Regions from separate parts of the Exiguobacterium sp. s191 genome, predicted to be linked through region 4. Evidence: riboswitches for the same ligand, from Rfam matches in the RefSeq annotation. Region 4 holds a riboswitch; each other region holds the start of a gene.
What was found. A riboswitch is a leader RNA that binds a small molecule or an ion and turns the genes downstream of it on or off. The one in region 4 is predicted to bind S-adenosylmethionine.
Positions count from the first base shown of each region.

Region 1: it holds a riboswitch for S-adenosylmethionine, as region 4 does, so the genes downstream of both, KNQ09_RS09365 (methionine ABC transporter ATP-binding protein) here and KNQ09_RS13425 (Na+/H+ antiporter NhaC family protein) in region 4, are expected to answer to the same signal.
Region 2: it holds a riboswitch for S-adenosylmethionine, as region 4 does, so the genes downstream of both, KNQ09_RS11215 (methionine ABC transporter ATP-binding protein) here and KNQ09_RS13425 (Na+/H+ antiporter NhaC family protein) in region 4, are expected to answer to the same signal.
Region 3: it holds a riboswitch for S-adenosylmethionine, as region 4 does, so the genes downstream of both, KNQ09_RS10330 (methionine ABC transporter ATP-binding protein) here and KNQ09_RS13425 (Na+/H+ antiporter NhaC family protein) in region 4, are expected to answer to the same signal.

Region 1 covers NZ_JACSNC010000001.1:1,765,987-1,771,942, reverse strand. Annotated here, with positions in the region: gene KNQ09_RS09380 (S-ribosylhomocysteine lyase) at 1-180, shown strand, start outside; gene KNQ09_RS09375 (PLP-dependent cysteine synthase family protein) at 177-1,100, shown strand; gene KNQ09_RS09370 (bifunctional cystathionine gamma-lyase/homocysteine desulfhydrase) at 1,093-2,259, shown strand; SAM riboswitch class I at 2,317-2,421, shown strand; gene KNQ09_RS09365 (methionine ABC transporter ATP-binding protein) at 2,500-3,522, shown strand; gene KNQ09_RS09360 (methionine ABC transporter permease) at 3,519-4,184, shown strand; gene KNQ09_RS09355 (MetQ/NlpA family ABC transporter substrate-binding protein) at 4,217-5,050, shown strand; gene KNQ09_RS09350 (MDR family MFS transporter) at 5,130-5,956, shown strand, end outside.
Region 2 covers NZ_JACSNC010000001.1:2,146,383-2,152,338, forward strand. Annotated here, with positions in the region: gene KNQ09_RS11200 (M20 family metallopeptidase) at 1-13, opposite strand, end outside; gene KNQ09_RS11205 (MetQ/NlpA family ABC transporter substrate-binding protein) at 36-854, opposite strand; gene KNQ09_RS11210 (methionine ABC transporter permease) at 874-1,524, opposite strand; gene KNQ09_RS11215 (methionine ABC transporter ATP-binding protein) at 1,514-2,542, opposite strand; SAM riboswitch class I at 2,629-2,732, opposite strand; SAM riboswitch class I at 2,982-3,083, shown strand; gene KNQ09_RS11220 (alpha/beta hydrolase) at 3,151-3,909, shown strand; gene KNQ09_RS11225 (thymidine kinase) at 3,982-4,596, opposite strand; gene KNQ09_RS11230 (DedA family protein) at 4,780-5,430, shown strand; gene KNQ09_RS11235 (type B 50S ribosomal protein L31) at 5,467-5,712, opposite strand; gene rho (transcription termination factor Rho) at 5,804-5,956, opposite strand, start outside.
Region 3 covers NZ_JACSNC010000001.1:1,956,363-1,962,318, reverse strand. Annotated here, with positions in the region: gene KNQ09_RS10345 (GNAT family N-acetyltransferase) at 1-2, shown strand, start outside; gene KNQ09_RS10340 (MetQ/NlpA family ABC transporter substrate-binding protein) at 62-877, opposite strand; gene KNQ09_RS10335 (methionine ABC transporter permease) at 905-1,570, opposite strand; gene KNQ09_RS10330 (methionine ABC transporter ATP-binding protein) at 1,560-2,573, opposite strand; SAM riboswitch class I at 2,657-2,762, opposite strand; gene KNQ09_RS10325 (aminotransferase class I/II-fold pyridoxal phosphate-dependent enzyme) at 2,825-4,012, opposite strand; gene KNQ09_RS10320 (glycoside hydrolase family 13 protein) at 4,161-5,771, shown strand.
Region 4 covers NZ_JACSNC010000003.1:14,503-20,458, reverse strand. Annotated here, with positions in the region: gene KNQ09_RS13445 (alanine/glycine:cation symporter family protein) at 1-685, shown strand, start outside; gene KNQ09_RS13440 (hypothetical protein) at 772-1,233, shown strand; gene KNQ09_RS13435 (aldo/keto reductase) at 1,573-2,385, opposite strand; gene KNQ09_RS13430 (hypothetical protein) at 2,543-2,746, shown strand; gene KNQ09_RS13425 (Na+/H+ antiporter NhaC family protein) at 2,790-4,100, opposite strand; SAM riboswitch class I at 4,182-4,286, opposite strand; gene KNQ09_RS13420 (metal ABC transporter solute-binding protein, Zn/Mn family) at 4,356-5,369, opposite strand; gene KNQ09_RS13415 (alpha/beta hydrolase) at 5,539-5,956, shown strand, end outside.

The DNA of each region.
Region 1 (5,956 bases), on a different contig from region 4:
GTCGAAAAAATGAGCGAACTCGTTGAGAAGACGTTGAAAGACGTCCTCGCAGCAGAAGAGATTCCAGCGCAAAACGAAGTCCAATGTGGATTTGCGAGCGCACATGACCTCAAAGGAGCGAAGCACTATGCCGAGAAAATGCTTGCCGGTCGTGATGAATGGGACATCGTCTTCGGATGATCGCGAACAACGTCCGCGACCTCGTCGGAAACACACCACTCTACGAGATCACTTCATTCGATTTGCCTGCTGGTACGCGCATTTTGGCGAAGCTCGAATGGATGAACCCTGGGGGCAGCGTCAAAGACCGCCTTGGCATTCAACTCGTTGATGCAGCAATCGAAAACGGACATGTGACACCAGGCGGTACGATCATCGAGCCGACAGCCGGGAATACCGGCATCGGCTTGGCGCTCGCCGCTAAAAAATATGATCTTCAAGTCATCTGTGTCGTTCCGGAAAAATTCAGTCAAGAAAAACAGACGTTGATGCGGGCACTCGGCGCAACCGTCGTCAACACGCCGACTGAACTCGATATGCAAGGGGCTATCGACCGGGCTAAAGAACTCGGTCAGGAAATTCCGAACAGTTACGTTCCGTTACAATTCGAAAACGAAGAGAATCCAGTCACGTATCAGCGGACACTCGGTCCTGAGCTGATTGCGGACTTGTCGCACATCGACTGGTTCGTTGCCGGTTGTGGTTCAGGTGGTACGTTCGCCGGAACAGCGGACTTCTTAAAACAACGTCTCGGTACAAAAGCAGCGATCGTCGAACCGGAAGGCTCCGTCTTAAATGGTGGTCCAGCCGGTCCGCATAAGACAGAAGGCATTGGAACAGCAAAATGGCCAAGTCTCGTTCCGCGTGAACTCGTCGACGAGATTCATACGATTTCTGACCGCGATGCATTTGACGCGGTTCATACACTCGCTGCTCGCGAAGGATTACTCGTCGGTAGTTCAGCAGGTGCAGCGCTCGTTGCTGCGCTCGATATCGCAAAGCGTCACCCCGGCAGTACGATCGTCACCGTCTTCGCAGACAGTGCCGAACGCTACTTAAGCCAACAAATCTTTGAAAAGGTGGACGAAACTCATGCGTAAGAAGACAGCATTGATTCATGGAGGAACAGGTGTCGACCGGGCAACAGGAGCCGTCACACCTCCGATCTATCAAACAAGCACATACAAGCAGGATAAAATCGGTCAACTCAAGGACGGATACGAATACTCACGGACAGCGAACCCGACACGGACGAGCATCGAACGATTGATTGCGGATCTCGAAGGTGGCGCACGTGGTTTTGCCTTCGGTTCTGGGATGGCAGCAATCCATGCCGTCTTCCACTTGCTTGAGTCTGGCGACCACATCGTCATGACAGATGACGTCTACGGTGGTACGTTCCGCTTGATGCAACGCGTCTTACCGAAGTTCAATATCCAAGTGACATTCGTCGATACGACGGACCTTGCGGCAACGGAAGCAGCGATCCAAGACAACACGAAGATCGTCTACGTCGAAACACCGACGAACCCGTTGTTGAAAGTAACGGACATTGAAGCAATCGCAACGATCGCCAAACGTCACGATCTTAAACTTGTCGTCGACAACACGTTCGCGACACCTTATCATCAACAACCACTCGCACTTGGTGCAGACATCGTCTTGCACAGTGCGACGAAATACATCGGCGGACATTCGGACGTCGTCGCTGGACTTGTCGTCGTCAAAGATGATGCGCTCGGCGAAGAGCTGCACTTCATCCAAAACTCGACAGGCGGCGTGCTTGGACCGCAAGACAGCTTCTTGCTCGTCCGTGGTCTTCGTACACTCGGTATCCGAATGGATGCGATCGAAGAGACAGCACATGATCTCGTTGCGTTCCTACAAGCGCAAGACATCGTCTCGAACATTTTCTACCCAGGACTTGCATCGCATCCTGGTCACGACATCCAAGCGAAACAAGCGACTGGATTTGGTGGGATGATCAGCTTTGATGTCGGTTCAGCAGCGAACGCAGAAAAACTCGTCGAGGCGACACACTTCTTCACACTTGCTGAAAGTCTTGGTGCCGTCGAGAGTCTGATTTCGGTGCCGGCACGGATGACGCACGCGTCGATCCCAGCAGAGCGTCGGGCAGAACTCGGCATCACAGACGGTCTCGTCCGGATTTCAGTTGGACTTGAAGACGCGGAAGATTTGAAAGAAGACTTAACACGTGCTTTCACGTTCCTCGAAAAAGTTTCTGAAAAAACTGTTTGACAACAAAAATAACCCCTGCTAATATTCAGAATATATTCTACAAACTTAATACCGAAACTCTTATCGAGAGTGGTGGAGGGACTGGCCCGATGAAACCCGGCAACCGCGGATCTAATCCGAAGTGGTGCTAATTCCAGCAGACAAAAGTCTGGGAGATGAGAGCAAATGGTTTTGTGTACTGAAAAGTGCGCGCGTTTGCTCTAAAACGCGCGCACTTTTTTTATTTTAGGAGGGACAGTTGTGATTCGTTTACAAGACGTAGGAAAGATTTATCGCTCAAAGCGCGGAGCGGTCGAAGCCGTCGCGAATGTCGATCTGACAATCGAGCGCGGTGAAATTTTTGGAATAATCGGTTATTCCGGAGCAGGGAAATCGACTCTGATCCGATTACTGAATATGCTCGAAGCACCAACGAGTGGTTCGATCCAAATCGATGGTGTTGAAATGACATCACTGAAACCAAAAGAATTACGAGGCGTCCGCAAGAATGTCTCGATGGTCTTCCAACACTTCAACTTACTATGGTCACGGACGGTTGAAGAGAACATCATGTTCCCACTCGAGCTAGGTGGCTTCCCGAAAGCACATCGCAAGGAACGGGTAGCGGAACTGATCCAACTCGTTGGTTTGGACGGACGCGAAAAAGCTTATCCGTCACAATTATCCGGTGGTCAAAAACAACGTGTCGGTATCGCTCGGGCACTGGCATCGAACCCGGACGTTCTCTTATGTGACGAGGCAACAAGTGCACTCGATCCGAAGACGACGGACTCAATCCTTGAGTTACTCGTCGACATCAATGAAAAACTGAAACTAACGATCGTCTTGATCACACACGAGATGCACGTCATTCAAAAAATCTGTCACCGGGTCGCCGTCATGGAAGCCGGTAAAATCGTCGAGCAAGGACCGGTCGCAGAAGTCTTCCGTCATCCGAAGCAAGCGATGACGAAGGAATTCGTCAAACAATTGACGTCACCGTCAGAGAACGAGTTAACGTTCGCGAAACTACGCGAACGGTACCCAACCGGAAAAATCGTTCAGTTGACGTTCGTCGGATCGACAGCGGAAAGCCCGATCCTCGCGGAAGTCATGAAGGATTCACCGGTCCTGTTCAATATCATCGGCGGAAACGTCGGTCAATCGCAGGAAGGGGCACTCGGTACACTGTTCATTCAGTTGATCGGGGAAACAGAAGCAACACAAGCGGTCATCACGAAGCTTCAAGCCAGTGATGTTGAAGTGGAGGTGGATCACCGATGATTTCATTCTTTGACAACCTAGATTGGGACATGGTGTGGGAAGCGACAGGCAGTACCGTCTATATGACGGCAATCGCTGGGGTTTCGACATTCGTTCTCGGTTTGATCATTGGTTTACTATTGTATGCGACAAACGAAGAGTTATTGTTCAAGAATCGGGCGTTCTATTCAGTGTTGAGCTTGATCGTCAACGTCTTCCGTTCGATTCCGTTCATCATCTTACTGATCTTATTGATTCCATTTACGACAGCGATCGTCGGTTCGTTCCTCGGACCAACGGCAGCATTACCGGCACTGATTTTCGGTGCTGCACCATTTTACGGTCGGATGGTTGAACTCGCGTTACGTGAAGTCGATAAAGGTGTCATCGAGGCAGCTGAATCGATGGGGGCGACGAAGTTCCAAATCATCTATAAAGTCTTAATCCCGGAAGCGTTGCCTGCCATCGTTTCTGGTATCACGGTCACACTCGTCTCACTTGTCGGTTATACGGCAATGGCCGGAGTAGTCGGCGGAGGTGGACTTGGGGACATGGCCTTCATCGAAGGATTCCAGCGTTCTCAAAACGATGTCATCGTCATTGCGACACTCTTAATCTTAGCGATCGTCTTCGTCATCCAAATCATTGGTGATTTGCTGATCCGTGCGATCGATAAACGTTAATTCAAATTTTATTCATATTGGAGGAATCATTCATGAAAGTTTGGAAAAAATTCGTAGGTACTGCTGCTGTATCCGTCTTAGCAATCAGCCTTGCTGCATGTGGCGAAAAATCATCAGGATCAGGTAGCGACGACAAAACACTCGTCGTTGGTGCATCAAACGTACCGCACGCTGAGATTCTTGAGCACGTTAAAAAAGAATACGAAGCAAAAGGTTACAAGCTTGAAATCAAGAAGTTCCAAGATTACGTACTTCCGAACAAAGCACTCGCTTCAAAAGAAATCGATGCGAACTACTTCCAGCACGTACCGTATCTTGAGCAACAAGAGAAAGAAAACAAATCATATAAGTTCGCGAACGCAGGTGGCGTCCACGTTGAACCACTCGGTATTTATTCGAAGAAATACAAATCACTCGATAAGTTACCAAACGGTGCAACGATCCTGACGAGCTCAAACGTCGCGGAACGCGGTCGTGTCTTGACGTTCCTTCAAAATGAAGGATTGATCAAGCTTAAAGACGGTAAAACAACAGATGCACAACTCGGTGATATCGCAGAGAACCCGAAGAAACTCAAGTTCAAGACGAACATCGAAGCATCACTTCTTCCGCAAGCTTATAAAAACAATGAAGGCGACGCTGTCCTCATCAACACGAACTATGCGATCGATAACGGTCTGAACCCACTGAAAGACGCGATCGCTTCAGAAGATGAGTCTTCACCATACGTCAACATCATCGTCACACGTGACGGCGATGAGAAAGACAAGCGTGTCACAGCACTTCTTGACGTTCTGCACGAGAAGAAAAACCAAGATTGGATCCTCGACAAGTACAAAGGTGCGGTCGTTCCAGTCAGCAAATAAGTTCACCGAAACCGGCATCCTTCCTATATAATGGAAGGATGCTTTTCATTTGTCTGAAACAGGGGTTAGGGGGAATCATATGCAACGCATACGTCAACTGCATCCGTTGACACTCGGGGTCTTGTTCGGGACGTTTTTCTCGCGTCTCGGAACGTTCATCACGATGCCGTTCTTCGCCATCTACATGACGACCGTCCTGAAGTTTGATCCGGTCGATGTCGGCTGGGTGCTCAGTATTTCGGCGATCGCCAGTCTCGTCATGAGCTTCATCGGTGGTACTTTGTCAGACCGTTATGGACGGCGGACGATGATGCTTGCCGGAACGATTGGGTTCGCGGTCGTCTTCATCGCGCTGGCACAAGTCGAGACATTCTGGGCATTCTTTACGCTCAGTGCCTTGAACGGGGTCTGTCGCTCGATTTTTGAACCGTCCGCCCGTGCCCTGATCAGTGATACGACGGACGAAGCGAACCGATTGTTCGTCTTCAATATCCGTTACGCGATGATCAACATCGCAGCAGCGATCGGACCGGGAATCGCCTTGCTGCTGAGTGCAGGGAACACGTCCGCGACGTTTTACATCACGGCGTTCGTCTATATCGTGTACGGGGTGATGATCGGTATCTTATTCAAACGCTATCCAATCACCGAGACGCATGGTGGGAAAAAGGTGTCATTCGGAGCAACGGTTCGTCTGTTGCGGACGGATATCGCCTTTACGCTGGCACTTGCCGGCATCATCTTCGGGGTCTTTGGCTACAGCCAGTTCAACTCGACCTTGCCACAGTTCTTGACGGAAACGTCACTCCTTGAAGGCGGGAAGACACTCTATGCGATCTTAATCACGATCAATGCAATCACCGTCTTGATCGTCCAGTATCCAATCATGAAGTTTGGTGTCAAGAC
Region 2 (5,956 bases), on a different contig from region 4:
CTGGTGTCGTCATACTGTCCACTCTCCTTTTGAAATTATTCGCCGATATCGCTCAGTGGAACGAACGTCGGGATCGTACTGCCTTTATATTCTTTTTTGATGAAGCCCGCGACATCTTTTTGTTGATACAGCGATGCGATTTTTTTCAGTTCTTTTTTGTTCTTGTCTTCCGTCCGTGTCGCGATGATGTTGATGTATGGTTTTGCTGTCTCGTTCTCATGGACGATCGAGTCCTTGATCGGGTTGAAGCCAGCGTCAACGGCAATGCCATTGTTGATGATTGATGCCGCGACGTCCGGTAAGACGCGTGGCGTTTGCCCGGCGACGATCGGAACGATTTTCAGCTTTTTCGGATTCTCGACGATCTTATCGACCGAACCGTTGCCATCGAAGTCGTCCGGTAGCTTGATCAGACCTGCTTCTTGCAGTAACAAGAGGGCACGTCCCATGTTCGTCGCTTCGTTCGGAACGGCGATTTTTCCGCCATTTGGAATGTCTTTGACATCCTTGTATTTATCTGAGTAGATCCCCATCGGTGCGATGACAGTCGTCGCAATCGGCGATAGCTTCAAGTTATGTTCTTTCTTGAAAGCGTTGAAGTAGGAAATCGTCTGGAAAGCATTGGCGTCGATCTCACCCTCAGCCAGTGCCATGTTCGGCTGGACATAATCGGAGAACTTGACGAGCTCGATTTTGATGCCTTCCTTCTCTGCTTTTTTCGCGACATAATCCCAAACTTGTGTGTCGGAACCGCTGACACCGAGCTTGATCGTCTTTTCGTCTTCTCCTGATGCTGCGCACCCGGCAAATAAAATCGTCGTGAGTGTTGCTCCAATTGCTACTGCTTTTTTCATGGCTGAATCGCTCCCTTGATTAATGTCTTCTAATTTTTCGTGCGACGATGTTGCCTGTCGTCTGTAAGCCTTGGACTAAGATGACGAGAATCCCGACCGTGATGATCATGACTTTCGTGTCGAATCGTTGATAACCATAGGTGATCGCTAAGTCACCGAGACCACCGCCTCCAATCGCACCTGCCATCGCTGACGCCCCGATCAAGCCGACCGTCGCGATCGTTAAGTTCAGGATGAGTGAACCGAGTGCTTCCGGCAGAAGGAAGCGGAAAATCGTTTGAAACGGTGTCGCGCCCATCGCTTCTGCTGCTTCAAGAACGCCTTTATCGACTTCGAGTAAAGAACTCTCGATCAGACGCGCCATGTACGGTGCAGCGTAAAAGACGAGCGGGACGATGGCGGCTTCTGTTCCGATCGATGTCTGAACGATCAAGCGCGTCAACGGGATGATCGCGACGAGTAAGATGATGAACGGAATCGAGCGGAAAATATTGACGATACTGTTGAAGAACGTGAACAGCGGGACATTTTCAAGCAATGCTCCTTTTCGCGTGACGACAAGCAGGATCCCGAGTGGTAAGCCGATCAAGGTCGAGAATAAGAGCGAAACGGATACCATCGTCATCGTCTGCAAAAATGCTGTCCAGATATCACTGTAATTAACTAGCATGAGCAAGTACCTCCTCGACCGTCACCTGTGCCTGATCGATGTAGTGTAACGCTCGTTTCACTTCAGCCTGCTCACCAATCAACTCGACGAGTAAGGTGCCGAACGGCGTATCCTGCAACTCCGTGATGCTACCGTGCAAGATGTTGACATCGACGTCAAAGCGTTTTGCGACTTGTGATAAGAGCGGCTGCCCGGTGTGATGTCCGAGGAAATGAATCTTATAGATCGGATTCGCATTCCGCGACTCGATCAACTGGCGAATCGATGCTGGAATCTCGTCGTGCATGACGGAGCGAACGAAGTTTCGTGCCGTCTCGGTCTTCGGATTCGAAAAGACGTCGAAGACCGTTCCTGACTCAATCAACTTTCCAGCTTCGATGACGGCGACGCGGTCGCAAATCTCCCGAATGACGCCCATCTCGTGGGTGATCAAGAGAATCGTGATCCCGTACTCCGCATTGATCCGTTTTAATAACTGGAGAATATGATGGGTCGTTTGGGGATCGAGTGCTGACGTCGCTTCGTCACATAAGAGGACGGAAGGTTGCGTCGCGAGTGCCCGGGCGATACCAACGCGCTGTTTCTGCCCACCGGACAATTGATCCGGATAATGATCTGCCTTGTCCGCGAGATCGACGAATTCGAGTAACTCCGTCACCCGGCGGCGAATTTCGTCTTTCTTGACGCCTGCGAGAACGAGTGGTTTTGCAACGTTCGTAAAGACCGTATTCGCATTCAATAGATTGAAGTGCTGAAAGATCATCCCGATCCGTTGTTTTGCTTGACGCAATTTTTTCGGAGACAGTTGCGTTAAATCTTCCCCATCGACCGTCACCGTTCCTGACGTCGGTCGTTCTAACAGATTGACACAGCGGAGCAGTGAACTTTTTCCGGCACCGCTAAAGCCGATGACACCAAAGATTTCGCCTTTTTCGATCGTCAGGTCGACACCGTCGAGTGCTGCAATCGTCTGATCTTTCGTGACGTACGTTTTCTTGACTTGATGAAATGCGATCATTCCGTTTTCCCCCTTCATTCAACAAAAAAGGTCCCTTCTTGAGAAACAAGAAGAGACCTGGATCCGCACAGTGGCAGAATCCACTCTACTCATCTCTCAGACATCTGTCTGATGGAATTGGCACAGTGCTCATAATGAGTCTGTTGCCGAGGTTTCGTAGGGCCAGTCCCTCCACCTCTCTGGATAAGTATTGCGGTATGAAATTCGTATGTGTGTTGTTGCGTTGTTGCTTATGTCGTAAAACTAATTTTTACATTACGGGTCGAAACTTTAAAAGTCAACCAACTTTGCAAAAATAATCCATTTGGCGCATATCGACGGATGAACAAGTTATGAGTTAGCTTACTCAACGGATCATGATTCGTCAAGAAAGATTTGACAAGTCATTTTTGGTCGTGCTACCATCGTTTCAATGATTATTCCGACAATTCCAATATGATATTTATCAAGAGTGAACGAGAGACCTGGCTCTATGACTTCACGGCAACCTGCAATCTGTAAGGTGCTCCGACCAGCAAAGCGCGGCTTTGGATGATACGGTGAAAAACTCGTGGGCGTCCAAGCAGTGACGTCGACGAGTTTTTTTCATGAATGGAGGAAAAATAGTAATGATGAACTATCCTGTATTGACTGGTGCTGAAGCGTTTTATTTTCAAGGGGGATCGATCGGCATTCTAATCTGTCATGGTTTTAACGCCACACCGCAAAGTGTCCGCGACGTCGGTGAGGCATTCGCTGCTGAAGGTTTTACCGTCTATGCCCCGCGCTTACGTGGACATGGAACGAATGTCCGCGAGTTTGAACAATCGACTGCTCGATGTTGGAAGCAAAGCCTGAAAGACGGCTATGAACGTTTACAAGAAACATGCGATCAAGTCTTCGTCATCGGTCAATCGATGGGTGCGACGCTTGCACTGTCACTCGCCGCTGACGGCATTCCGTTCGCCGGCATTATTACGATCAATGCCGCACTCTCCGTTCCATCCTATGAAGCACTTTCGTTCGAGGACGGTCCAGAGTATTTACCAGAAGGGGCACCGGACATCAAACGGTCTGCTTTCGAAATCATCTATGACCTCGTTCCAAGTCGTTGTGCGTTCGAACTCGTCCGTCTGATGGATGAGACGAAAGGACGCCTCGGATCGATCCTTCTGCCGACATTAATTCTCTACTCGGCGACCGATCACGTCGTCCCGCCGTCGAGCTCGGATTATCTGCATCAGCACATCGGAACGAATGATAAACGAAGCTACTGTTTACTGAACTCGTACCACGTCGCGACCCTCGATCATGATCAGGATTTGATCGTTCGTGAGACGATCCGTTTTATCGAACGCTCAAGCCGGTTCTCACAGGAAACGGGATAATAAAAAAACAGCTATTCACTTAGAAGCGAATAGCTGTTACATCAAAGGACGACCGCGACCGGTTCGTCTTTTTTAATTTTCTTGGTGCTGCACCGATTGGAGCGGCTTCGGTTTTCCAGGCACCTCATGGCAATGGCGGCACCGTGGCTCATATGATTCTGAAGCGCCAACTAGGATGATCGGATCATCGTAGTTCGCTGGTTTTCCATCAATCAACCGTTGTGTCCGGGAAGCCGGATCACCACATGAAAGACAGATGGCTTGTAGCTTCGTTACGAATTCTGCGCGCGCCAGTAATTCCGGCATCTTGCCAAATGGCTCTGCCCGGAAATCTTGATCAAGGCCTGCACAAATGACGCGTTTTCCGTCTTGTGCAAGTGCTTCGATGACTTGTACGATCTCATCATCAAAGAATTGAACTTCATCGATTCCAACGATTTGTGTTTCCTCTGCTACTGCTGCGTAGAGATCACGACTCGTCGCCATCGGAATCGCCACGACGGAGTTGCCGATATGAGAGACGACATGCTCTTCATGGTACCGGTCGTCGATTGCCGGCTTGAATACTTGAACGGGCAGTTTGCCGTACTGCGCCCGTCTGACACGACGAATCAACTCTTCCGATTTCCCGGAAAACATACTGCCACAAATTACTTCGATCCAGCCGTACTGATTTATTACATGCATCATCGTCCGACACCGTCCTCTAAAAATAGTCACTTTAACGAGTATAGCCCGAAACGGTATCGAGAAAAAGGGTTGACTTCCGGAAATCAAAATTCATTTTTTCTTTACCTAGAATTTTTGTCCTTTCATTCCAACCGTCCCCTATTTCCTGTACACTGAAGAAGAAGACTCTCACGAAAGAAGGTGTCCCCGATTCATCATCTCTTACATGACATCCTGCACCAATATGGTGCCCTTGGTCTCTCCGTCCTTCTCGCAGGTGGTATCGTGGGATTGCCGGTTCCTGATGAGACCCTGCTCGTCCTGTCCGGTTTTTGGATGCATCAAGGCAATCTACCACTCGTCGGTACGATTCTCGCCGCTTACGCCGGCAGTTGTATCGGGATGACGATCAGCTATTTACTCGGATTAAAACTCGGTATGCCACTACTACACCGCGTCGGACCGAAAATGCGTATCTCAGAAAAACATATTCTTTCCGCTGAAGCCGGATTTCGTCGTTACGGAAAATCGGTCCTAATCATCGGTTACTACATACCTGGTCTCCGCCAACTCTCTGCCTTTTTTGCAGGTGTCTCGAAAATGCCGTTTCGCGTGTTTGCGAGTTATGCGTATACAGGTGCGTTGATTTGGATCAGCGTGTTCTTAGGCGCCGGCTACTTTGTCGGTCGTCATCTCTCGTTCCACAAAGTCGTGGACTATATCTTGGCACATCCGGAAGTCATGCCGTATTTAATCGGGATTGCCGGTGGAATCGCCTTCTCCTTCGTCTTGAAGACGTATCTCGCGTATCGTTCACAATTCAGTCTATACAAAAACAGCCTGCTTCCATAATGGAGGCAGGCTGTTTTTTTAAGAACCGACAAGTGATTACTTGCGGCCGTATTTTTTGTTGAAGCGATCGACACGACCATCTGCCGCGTTGAACTTTTGACGACCTGTGTAGAATGGGTGCGAGTCTGAAGACACATCCACACGGATGAGTGGGTACTCGTTACCATCTTCCCAAGTGATCGTTTCGTTCGAAGAACGAGTAGAACCGCTTAAGAATTTGTACTCAGTCGTTGAATCCATAAATACTACTTTGTTGTAGTTAGGGTGAATTCCTTGTTTCATGGTTGATTTCTCTCCTTCCGCCCTGGTTCATTTGCTGAGCCAGAGTAAGTTACCTTCCTATACTAAACGATTTTTTTACGCGTCGCAATAGTTATTTTTCCGTCGTCGTTTCCTTCTTGACGGTACGCGGTTTAGCCGGTGCGCGTCGGACCGTCTTCTTCTTTTCTTTCTCGAGTTCAACGAAAAATTCTTCATTATTTTTCGTATCGCGAATCTTACGCAGGAACGTATCGACGAACTCGTT
Region 3 (5,956 bases), on a different contig from region 4:
AACACAAAATGACCGGAATTCAAAGAGAGGTGATCTCGTTGAATTCCGGTCGTTTTTTACATCAGTTTGCCCATTCAGGTTTACTGAAGCCTTTGAATGATTTTTCGATGACTGTATTGAAAGCGTCCGATTCGACGGCTGCTTTTAAGTCTTTTGCGACTTGCTTGTCCGCATCTTTCGTTTGGACAGCGACGAGGTTACGGTATTGTTCGTCCATCGTCTCAAGCGCTAACGCATCAAGTAAGTCGAATTTCGCAGCAAGTGCGAAGTTTCCTGGAACGGCTGAAATGTCGACACTTTCGACGGCGCGTGGCAATTGAGCCGCCTCGAGTGGTTTAATGACGAGTTTCTTCGGATTCTTGACGATATCTTTCTCTGAAACGGTTAGTGGATCAGCGTCCGGCTTCAGTTCAATCCAGCCTTGTTCCGCAAGCAAGTTCAGTGCCCGTGCTTGGTTCGTCGGATCATTCGGTGTCGCGACTTCAGCACCTGTCTTGACGTCGTCGAGTGTCTTCGCTGTCTTGCTGTATAGTCCCATCGGTGCTGTCGGAACCGTGATGAGTCCTTTTAAACCGAGGTTCTTTTCTTTAGAGAACGTCTTGAGATAGATCGAGTGTTGGAACAAGTTGGCGTCGATGTTCCCGCTACCGAGGGCGATGTTCGGTTGGATGTAATCGCTGAACTCGACGATTTCGACTTTATAGCCTTTCTTTTCGAGTTGCGGCTGGATCGCTTGTTTGACCATGTCGCTATACGGACCGCTCGTCGCACCAATCTTGATCGTCTTGTCTTTTTCGTCAGCACTGCTGTCTCCACATCCCGCGAGGACTCCTGCACCGAGTAAGGCTGTTGCTAAAAAGGCATATCGTTTTTTCATGATTCCACTCTCCCTTTGTATGTATGATTAGCGTTTATCTGTTTTTCGCGCCAGTTGATTGCCAAGTGCTTGAATACTTTGAACGATGACGATGAGCACGACGATCGTCACGATCATGATGAGATTATCGTAGCGATAATAACCGAAACGGATCGCGAGGTCACCAACACCTCCACCGCCGACGATACCAGCCATCGCTGAGAAGCCGATCAAGCTGATCGTCGTTAATGTGATGCCCTGAATGATGCCAGGGAGTGCTTCCGGTAAGAGGACACTGACGATGATCCGTAATGGTTTCGCCCCACATGCTTCCGCTGCTTCGATTAGACCAGGCGGAATTTCGCGCAGTGACGTCTCAACGAGTCGCGCGAGAAACGGAATCGCTGCGACACTGAGACTGACGGATGCTGCCGTCGGACCAATCGTATTGTCGAGTAAGAACTTCGTTAACGGAATGAGGGCAACCAGCAAGATGATGAACGGTAGCGACCGGACGATGTTGACGACGAAGTCAAGGACACGGCGGACGGCAAGGTTTTGAAAAAATAATCCCCGGTCGGTGACGAACAAGAGAATCCCGAGCGGAATCCCGACGACCAATGCAAAGGCAAGTGAAATTCCTACCATCCACGCCGTCTCGCCGAGTGCCTTCAAGAGCTCAGGTAACATCGTTTGAATACGATCAAGCCACATCCTGAATCACCTCGAGTGCATGAAGTTCCGTCGCGAGCCAGTCGAGGGCAGGAGCGATTTGGTCGGATGATCCCGTCAAGCTGACAATCAGGACACCGAAGGCGACGTCTTGAATGTAGTCGACCTTGCCGTGCAAGATGCTGACTGAGATATCGTAACGGCGGATTGCTTCTGATAACGTACTCTCACCGGTCTTCTCGCCCGTGAACTGCAAGCGGATGATCTTGCCTGGAGTTGCCTGTAAGATGCGTTCCGGCAATTCGATTTGTAGTGCCGTATCGACGTAATGTTGCGTCACTGGATGCTTGGCTTGACTGAACAGGTCATAGGTTGAGGCGACTTCAACGACTTCACCTTGCGACATGACCGCGACGCGATGGCAAATCTGTTTGACGACATCAATCTCATGCGTGATGAGGACGATCGTCAATCCGAGTCGTTCATTCAAATCCTTCAGCAGTTCAAGGATCTGTAGTGTCGTAACGGGGTCAAGAGCTGATGTCGCTTCGTCACATAACAAGACGGTCGGATCGTTCGCGAGTGCCCGGGCAATCCCGACGCGCTGTTTTTGCCCACCGCTTAATTGACTCGGGAAGTTCGTCTCAAATCCTTCAAGTCCGACGAGCGAGACGAGTTCGCGAATTCGCTCCGGGAAATCTGCTCGTTTGACGCCAGCAGCCTTGAGCGCAAAAGCGATGTTATCCGCGACGTTGCGCGACTGGATCAATTGGAAATGCTGAAAGATCATTCCTGTCCGCAAGCGAAGTTGACGCAAATCTGCTTTTGACATCCCGCCGAGCGAGACACCGTCGACCTTGACGGTTCCTTGTGTCGGATGCTCAAGCCCGTTGATCAGGCGAAGCAATGTACTTTTACCGGCACCGGACTCACCGATGATTCCGAAGATTTCTCCTTTTTGGATCGTCAAATCGACATCCCGTAATGCAAAAATCGGGGTCCGGTCTCGAACGAACCGTTTTGTAATGTGTTTGAATTCAATCATCCGCTCATCTCCTCATACAAAAAAGTCGCTTTTTCCTAGTAGCAGAGCAACCAGAAAAAAGCGACGAAAGTGTAAGATTTCGTAACTTATCTCTCAGAATGAAGATCATTCTGTAGGATGTGGCACCGTTCCTTACAGGTGGTTGCCGGACGTCGTTGGGCCTAATCCCTCGGTCGCTCTCGATAAGTAGTTATGCTGTTGGGATTTACTTTAACGGAAATGATTCCCATCTGTCAAATGTTTTTTCAGAATTATTCCGCAACAGGTGTCCGGAACAGGTTGAGCGTTCCAATTCGATCGACGGCTTCTTCTAGACGTTCGACGTCAGCAATCAAGCTGATCCGGACGTAGCCTTCACCGTATTCGCCGAAGAAGGATCCAGGGGTCACGGCGACGTGTGCTTCGTCAAGCAGGTGATCGGTGAAGCTTTGGGACGTGTAACCTTCCGGAACAGGAAGCCAGACGAAGAAGGAACCGCCCGGTCGTGGTCCACTCCAACCAATCGCATCGAGTTTTGCGAACAACGCATCGCGTCGTGTTTCGTACAGACTGCTTAACTCGCGGACACATGTCTGGTCACTCGACAGGGCGACGGTCGCAGCATGCTGAATCGGTGTGAAGGCACTGACGTAGAGATGTTCTTGGTATGTTTCGATGCTTGAGATGACGGACGGATTTCCGATCGCGAAGGCAATCCGGAAGCCGGACATGTTGAAGCGTTTTGAGAGTGAGAATAGCTCGATCCCAACGTCTTTTGCCCCTTCCGTCTGCAGGAAGCTTCGCGTCGGACCATCGAAACTGATGCCGCCGTATGCTAAGTCATGGACGACACAGATATCATGGGCATCGGCGAAAGCGACTGTCTGTTCGAAGGCTTCTGCCGTCGCGGTCGCACCCGTCGGATTACTCGGGTAGTTGAGGAACAACATCCGGGCACGCTCGACGTCCGTCGTATCAAGTAAGTCGTAATCCGGTAAGAAGTTATTTTTCTCAAGCAACGGAAGCGTGATCGGGAATGCACCAGCAAGTGCTGCGCCAGACAGGTAATCCGGGTATCCTGGATCCGGAACGATGACACCTTCTCCAGGGTTGACGATTGTCTGCGGTAAGGCGACGATACCGGCTTTACTACCGAGGAGAATCGCGACTTCCGTTGCCGGATCGATTGTGACACCGAATTCAGTCGCATAAAAGCGTGCGACGGCTTGCTTTAGAAAATCATGTCCACGAAACGGTGGATATTGAAGGTTCGTTGGCTCGTCGATGGCTTGTTTTAAGGCATCGAGAATATGTACAGGCGTCGTCTGGTCAGGCGTTCCTTGACCAAGTGTGATGACATCGTGTCCGGCAGCTTTTACAGCACCGATTCGGTTCGCGAGTTCAGCGAAGACAGGAGCAGGAAGCCGATCAATGGCGATGGATGGAGCGAAATGTTTCATGGATGAATGCCTCCTTCGTGGTATTGTCGTCAAGGATAACGAATATTCAGTCAAAAGAAAAGAACTTTTTCGAAATTCAAAAAAATTGTCGGATAAACAGGTACAGATAAGTGGAGCGGGAATAAAGAGTAGGGAGAGGAGTGGGAAGATGAAGCGAGCTAACTGGAAAGAGGCAGTCGTCTATCAAGTCTACTGGCGTAGCTTTAAGGATTCGAACGGGGATGGGATTGGTGATTTGCGAGGTGTCATCGAAAAGCTTGATTACATCACTTCACTTGGTGTCGATGTCGTGTGGTTGAATCCGTGTTATCGTTCCCCGGACGTCGATAACGGCTATGATATTGCCGATTATTACGAGATCATGGAAAAAGCGGGAACGATGGGAGATCTCCAGGAGTTGATCACGGCCGCTCATGCCCGTGGATTAAAGGTCATTCTCGATTTAGTCGTGAACCATACGAGTGACCAGCATGACTGGTTCCGTCAGTCGCGAGAGCGGATTAACGATAAGGATGACTGGTATATCTGGCAGGATGGCACGAAAGAGACGCCTCCGAACAATTGGCGCTCGTACTTTGCGCCAAGCCCGTGGACGTGGAGTGAAGAACGCGGGCAGTATTATTTTCATTCCTTCGCCAAAGAACAGCCCGACTTAAACTGGGAGCACCCAGCTGTGAGGCAAGCGATCTACGATATGATGAACTGGTGGATCGCTCAAGGAATCGACGGTTTCCGGATGGATGTCATCAACTTGATCAAAAAACCGTCGCTTGAGGATGTTGCCAATCCGTTTGATCTCTCGTACCTTGGAAATCAGCCCGGCGTGCATGACTTTTTGCAGGAGATGCATGCGAATGTTCTCGCTGGTAAAGACTTGTTTACAGTCGGTGAGATTCCGTTCGTTGGTCCAGAAGATGGGCTGTTATATGTCAGTGAGGACCGAGAAGAACTCCGGACGCTATTTCACTTCGAAATCGCGGATGACATGGAGGCGATGGATCTCTTACGATTCAAGGAGATTCAAAAACGCTGGTACGACGTCTTATACCCATTAGGTGTCAATTCACAGTTCCTCAACAACCATGATCATACACGACAAGTGACCCGCTTCGGCAGTGAACGGTATCGCGTCGAGAGCGCAAAACTACTCGGTTTGATGTTGCATACGTTACCCGGAATTCCATATGTGTATCAAGGAGAAGAAATCGGAATGACGGGGATTCGTTTCTCGGATCCGTCGCTTTATCAAGACGTCGCCTTTCGAAATCGATACGCGGAGCGCGTCGCTGGTGGAGAGGACCCGGAGGTCGTACTCTCGTCGATGCAGTTACTTGCCCGTGATAACTCCCGCACACCGATGCAGTGGGACGGTACACATGCAGCTGGCTTTACGAGTGGGAAACCATGGTTAGCCGTCAACCCGAATTATACGGACATCAATGTCGCGCAGGCAGAAGCGGATCCATCGTCCGTGCTTGCTTTTTACAAGTCGCTGATTCAGATGCGAAAGCAACATCCGATCATGGTTTACGGCACGTACCGAGACTTAGCGCTTCATGATCCGTATCTCTATATCTATGAACGGGAATTAGAGGGAGAAGTCTGGCGGATCGTCCTCAACGTACATGATGAACCGATGCAGACCGCCCTCATTTTACCGCATGAAAAATTGCTCGTATCAAACTATCCGGATAGCCCGGATATCTTGCGTCCCTACGAAGCACGCGTCTATCGTTATGCTGTTGCAGAACAGAATTGAACCACTGGACGAAAAAATGGGGCTAACTCAAAAAAAGAATGACGCGTCTTTTCACGCCCTTTCCTCAGGCGAGACACAAGCCCGTTTTCCTGCTTCATTCAAGCAGGAAAACGGGTCTTGTTTGTCTCTGAAGCGCATAAATGCGCTTATTCCTGTAGGAGTTGCGTGCGACGCGTCATTCTTTT
Region 4 (5,956 bases):
TGCAGTAGGTGCAGCACTTTTGAACGGAATTCGTCGTGGTTTGTTCTCGAACGAAGCCGGTATGGGTTCAGCGCCGAACGCGGCGGCAACAGCGGAAGTCTCTCACCCAGTCAAACAAGGGTTGATTCAATCGTTTGCGGTCTTCGTTGATACGTTGATGGTCTGTTCGGCGACAGCGATGATCGTTCTCGTCAGTGGAGTGGCAACAAAGGATGCTAGTGGTCAACCGGTAGCTGGGATCGACTTAGCGCAAGGTGCGCTCGCATCACAAGTGGGATCACTCGCGACAGGATTCATGGTCGTCGCGATTTTCCTCTTTGCTTTTAGTTCTGTCGTCGGAAACTACTACTACGGTGAATCGAATATCAACTTCATCCGTGAAAATAAACAAGTCTTGATGGCGTATCGTGTACTCGTTCTCGTCATGATCGTCTTCGGTTCACTCGTTGAATCGGCGAACCTCGTGTGGGCGTTGGCAGATATCTTCATGGGACTGATGGCGATCGTTAACTTGTATGCGATCTTCCGTCTCTCAAAAATCGCGAAACTAGCGCTCGAAGATTATGTCGGGCAACGAAAAGCTGGAAAAGAGCCACGATTCTATGCGGACTCGATTCCGAACTTGCCGGGGAAAGATGCGCTTGAAGCATGGCAAGAATCAGAAAAAGACGAAAAAGCAATTTAAGGAAAAGGGAGTCAGAGAAATCTGGCTCTTTTTTTGTATAGAACGAATTTAAAAAGGGAATACAGAGTACAGAAGGGAGGGGGAGAATGGAAAACGTACATTTCGTCCGCGTCACGGATGCGGTCTGGGAGTCGTTCGGAAACGATCCCCACATCATCATGGATTGGATTTTATTCATTCATGAGACACAACCCGATCATGAACAATTGTTCGCCCTCGAACAGACGAACGCCATCTATCATTTGATGAATCAAATCGATATCTATATTGATCAAGACACACATTACAACCTGGGACGAGCGATCGTTGGCGAAGAGTTGATCGTCAATGAGGAGAAAGCGGCGATTGTCGGTATTCTGCCCTTGCCACTCCTCATCATCTCGGCTGAGGTGATGCGGAATTTTGATCAACGGGCACTCGCTTCGATTCATGATGAAGCCGGAACACCGGGCGAATTCGAGGATATCTGGGAACAGTTCGCCGATTTACGTGCCTATTTTCAAAAGGCAGAAGAAGCGGAAGATACGATTTTAATTTATTATGTCTGAACAGCTTAAAGCATAAAAAAGAGACCCGCTTCCGAGTCGTAGACTGGAAACGGGTCTCTCGTCGTTCAGATGAATCAAGAGGCTGACTCAAAAAAGAATGCCGCGTCTTTTCACGCCCTTTCCTCAGACGAGACACAAGCCAATTTTCCTGCTTTATTCAAGCAGGAAAACGGGTCTTGTTTGTCTTACAGCGCAAAGATGCGCTTTTTCCTGTAGGAGTTGCGTGAAACGCGTCATTCTTTTTGTTACGAGATAGGGTGGCAGATCATCGTTCTGCCACCCTTCTCTTTGTGGAAACGGACTTTTGAGTCAGCCTCATCTTTTATGTGAATCGCCAGATTAAAAATCGATTTCGTCCGGATCCGGTCCAAGGCGGACATCCGTTGCGATACGATCAATTTTCTCAAGATCATCAGCATCGAGTTGGAAATCAAAGACGTCGAAGTTTTCCGCAATGCGTGCTGGTGTAACGGATTTTGGAAGAGCGACGATGCCGTTGTCGAGATGCCAACGTAAGACGACTTGTGAAGGTGTCTTGCCGTGTTTCTCTGCGATTTCCTTGAAATCGTTGATTTCGAGGAATTTCCCTTGCATGAGTGGGCTCCATGCTTCGACTTGAATGTTGTGATCTTGCAAGTATTCGTGCAGTTCGTGTTGCGGTAATTGTGGATGCAACTCGACTTGGTTGATCATTGGTGCCATCAAGCCCTCTTCTGCCAATGTATCGAGGTGATGTTCTTTGAAGTTCGAGACACCGATCGCTTTGATCTTGCCTGCTTCATACAGTTCAACCATTGCTTTCCACGCTTCGATATAGCCTTCGACCGGCCAGTGGATAAGATAGAGGTCAAGATAATCTGTTTCGAGACGTTCGAGCGATTCTGCGAATGCTTCCTTCGTCCGACCGGCACGAATATCATCGTTCCAGACTTTTGACGTTAAGAAGAGATCCTCACGTTTCACGCCGCTTTCCTTGATTCCTTTTGCGACACCGCGCTCGTTTTTGTAGACAGCAGCCGTATCGATATGACGATAGCCGACACGTAATGCTTCAGCGACAGCAGCAGGTGCTTCTGTCTCTTCATCTACTTGCCAGACACCGAATCCGATTTGGGGAATCGTAATACCGTTTGAAAGTTTTGCGTATTGCATGTGTTACTCCTCCTCATAAAACGTAGTTTAGATTTGCTCGTTTAGTTTAGCATGAACGAACGAAGACGTCCGTTTCCATGCTCATGGAGGAATGAAATAAGGTAAAATAGAAAAGAATCGTGAGATTTAATCGTGTGTTAAAAGAGGGGGAGAAAAGATGGCTCAAAAGAATAAAAAGCTATCCAAATGTACTTGGCTTAGCATTGGCGCCTTGTTAGTAACGCAGGCAGTGGGTCTGTTTCTTAGTGCGCGAAAGTCAGGACGTAATCCATGGGTGTGGGGAGGCGCTGGACTCGTTCAGTTCCCGCTTCCGGCAATCGCTTACTTAATCTTAGAACGACAAGCGAAGCAGAATAAATAATAAAACAGGTCCAATCGTCGACGCGATTGGACCTGTTTTATGGTTACGAAGAAATTTTTTCTTGCTTCGTCGCTGTCTTCTTCATGCGTGGTAAGCCGAAGAAGATGGCAATTGATCCACAGACGAAGAGGAGGAACGGATAGAACAGATACGGAATCAGTTCCGGTGAAGCCGTTTTCGTCAATTCTGCTGCGATCAAAAGTTGTGCCCCGTACGGAATGATGCCTTGAATACCACAAGAGAAGATATCAAGGATACTCGCCGATTTTTTTCGATCGACTTCATACGTATCGGCGATTTCAGCTGCCAGTGGTCCAGCGACGAGAATCGAAATCGTATTGTTTGCTGTCGCGAGATTCGTTGCACTGACGAGTGCCGCCATACTGAATTCGGCACCACGACGCTGTGAAATCTTGCGTGTCAGCGTCTCTTTTAAGAAGGCGATTCCACCGTTGAACGTAATCAAGCTGACGAGACCACCCATGAGGAGCGTCAAGATGGAGATCTCCGCCATGCCCAACATGCCTTCGGACATCGAGAGGACGAATCCACTTAAGCCGAAGCTACCATCAATCATACCGATGATGCCGGTGAGTAGCGTACCACCAATTAAGACAAGGATGACATTGACGCCGAAGATAGCAAGAACGATGACAGCGAGATATGGAATCAACTTGTAGAATTCAAAGGCTTTTGCTTCGACGACGTCACCAGAACCGGAAACGAATGCGAGCAGGATGACCGTCAAAATAGCAGCCGGTAGGACGATCATGAAGTTCGTCCGGAATTTATCGCGCATGTTCGTTTTTTGGGTTCGGACGGCAGCAATCGTCGTATCCGAGATGAACGACAAGTTATCGCCGAACATCGATCCACCAACGACAGCAGCCGCTGCGATCGCAACGTTGATGCCTGTCGCTTCATGAATACCGAAGGCGATCGGTGCGAGTGCAGCAATCGTTCCGGTAGATGTCCCCATCGCCATCGAGATGAAGGCAGCGATGATGAACAGACCACTCATGAGGAGCGATGGAGGTAGAAACGTCAAAGCGGCATTAACGGTCGCATCGATGGCACCGATTGCTTCTGCCGTTCCAGAAAACGTACCGGCTAGTAAGAAGATGAAGACCATGATCATGATATCGGGATTTCCGGCACCCGTTGCAATTCGTTCGACCGTTTGATTGATGGATCCTTTCGTCGTGATTGCAGCAAAAATCAAAGCGATCAATGCGGCGATAAGGATCGGAAATTTGTAAAAGTCGTCATAGAAGATCCCGGCTCCGATGAAGAGGACCAGGAATACGACGAGAGGAAGCAGTGCCCATTTGTTAGGCGTGATTGTTTCATTCATTGTTGACACCTCGTTTCTCAAAGATACAAAAAAAGACCCCTTCGCAAGAAAGAAGGAGGTCTTTATGAAATAAAGACGCTCTTCTTATCTCTCAAGCTTTCGCTTGCTGGATTTGGCACAGTACGAATCAAATCGTCCGCTGCCGAAACATCATTGGGCCAGTCCCTCCGTTTCTCGCGATAAAAAGAAGTCATTCAATTGTTGTAAAACACGTTTCTTACCGTACCGCATTGAGTAACGCGTGTCAACTGTACTTTACTGAAGTGCTTGTTTTAACGTCTGGACGTTTTCTTCCATCAACTTGAAATACGAGCTATTTTGTTGCGATTTCGTGACCGACTCTAGATTATGAATCGTCACGGATTCAGCTCCGATTTCTTTTTGGATGACACGTGCGACCTTTGGTGAGACCGTCTCTTCGAACGCGACGTATTTCAAATCATGCATCCGTGCTTCTTTTACTAAAGCGGCCAGTTGCTTTTGTGACGGTTCATCGGAAGGAGAAATTCCCGCGATCGGTAGTTGTGTGAAACCATATCGTTCTGCGAGGTAACCATAAGCGGCATGCGTAACGAGAAGTTCTTTTTTCGATCCATCAGCGACGGCTTGTTTAAATTGTTCGTCCAATTCATCAGCTTGCTGATCGAACGCTTTTAAGTTTTTCTCGAATGTTGCTTTGTCTTTTGGTACTTCTTTTGATAAAGCAGTTGTAATCGAGCGTGCCATTGCTTTTGCGTTGACAGGATCGAGCCAGACGTGTGGATCGTATTTTCCATGGTCATGACCCTCTTCTTCATGCGCATGTTCATCCGTTGCATGATCATCGTGCCCTTCTTCTTCGTGGGCATGTTCGTCTTCACTATGCTCCTCTTCTTCATGTGCATGAAGTGTAGCATCCGATTCTAGTAAGTTGACGTCCTTACTCGTCTCGACGAAGCGGACATCCGTGCCTTTTAGACTCTCCTGGATTTTTTTCGAATACGGCTCGAGCGTCGTACCGGTTAAGAGGAACAAGTCGCCCTTAGCAATCTCGGTGAGTTGTTTTGACGTCGGCTCGTAAGAGTGGGGGTCTGCTCCAGGTGGGACGATCATCTTGACGTTGACTTGATCCCCTCCGATTTCGCGGGCAATAGCAGCCGTCGCGAACGTTGATGCATAGACTTCTGTCTGGGTTTTATCTGAAGTCGATGAATCGGTATTCGAACCGCAAGCAGCGAGAACACTTGCACTTGCGAAAGCGACTGTTAAAGCGGGAATGATTTTTTTCATTATATGATACCTCCATTATTAAAACGTAACTATTCCGATTTGGACTTTCTCACTATAGCGGAACGCTGGTGAAGCGTCAAGTACGAATACCGAGACGTTCGACTTCTTTTAAAACGGGGTAGAAGGATAATAAAGTGAAGAAACTGGCACGTCTTTTGGAGGTGATCAAGTGAAACGTGAAACTGCATGGCTAATGGGGGGAGCTGCGTTATTGACGACGGCAGCAGCGGGAGCGAGTATCTGGAACAATTATGGTGCATTGCTTCGATGGACCGAACCCGCCTTGCCACTCACTGAAAAACAACTTGCACCGCGGACGCTCACCTACAAACAGGTGGGAAACCGCATCTTACAGCTCGATCTCTATTATCCACCGGGAGAAGGACCGTTTCCAGTTGCCATCTATGCACACGGTGGTGCATTCGTTCGTGGAGAGCGCGATGACATGTTCTGCTTTAGTCCAATCGTCGACCGTCTGCTTGAACTCGGAGTTGCCGTCTGTAGTATTGAGTATCGTTTGTTCGAAGAGGGCAGTTATTTTCCGGATAACCTCGAAGATGTACGGGATGCGTTATGTTTTTTGAATA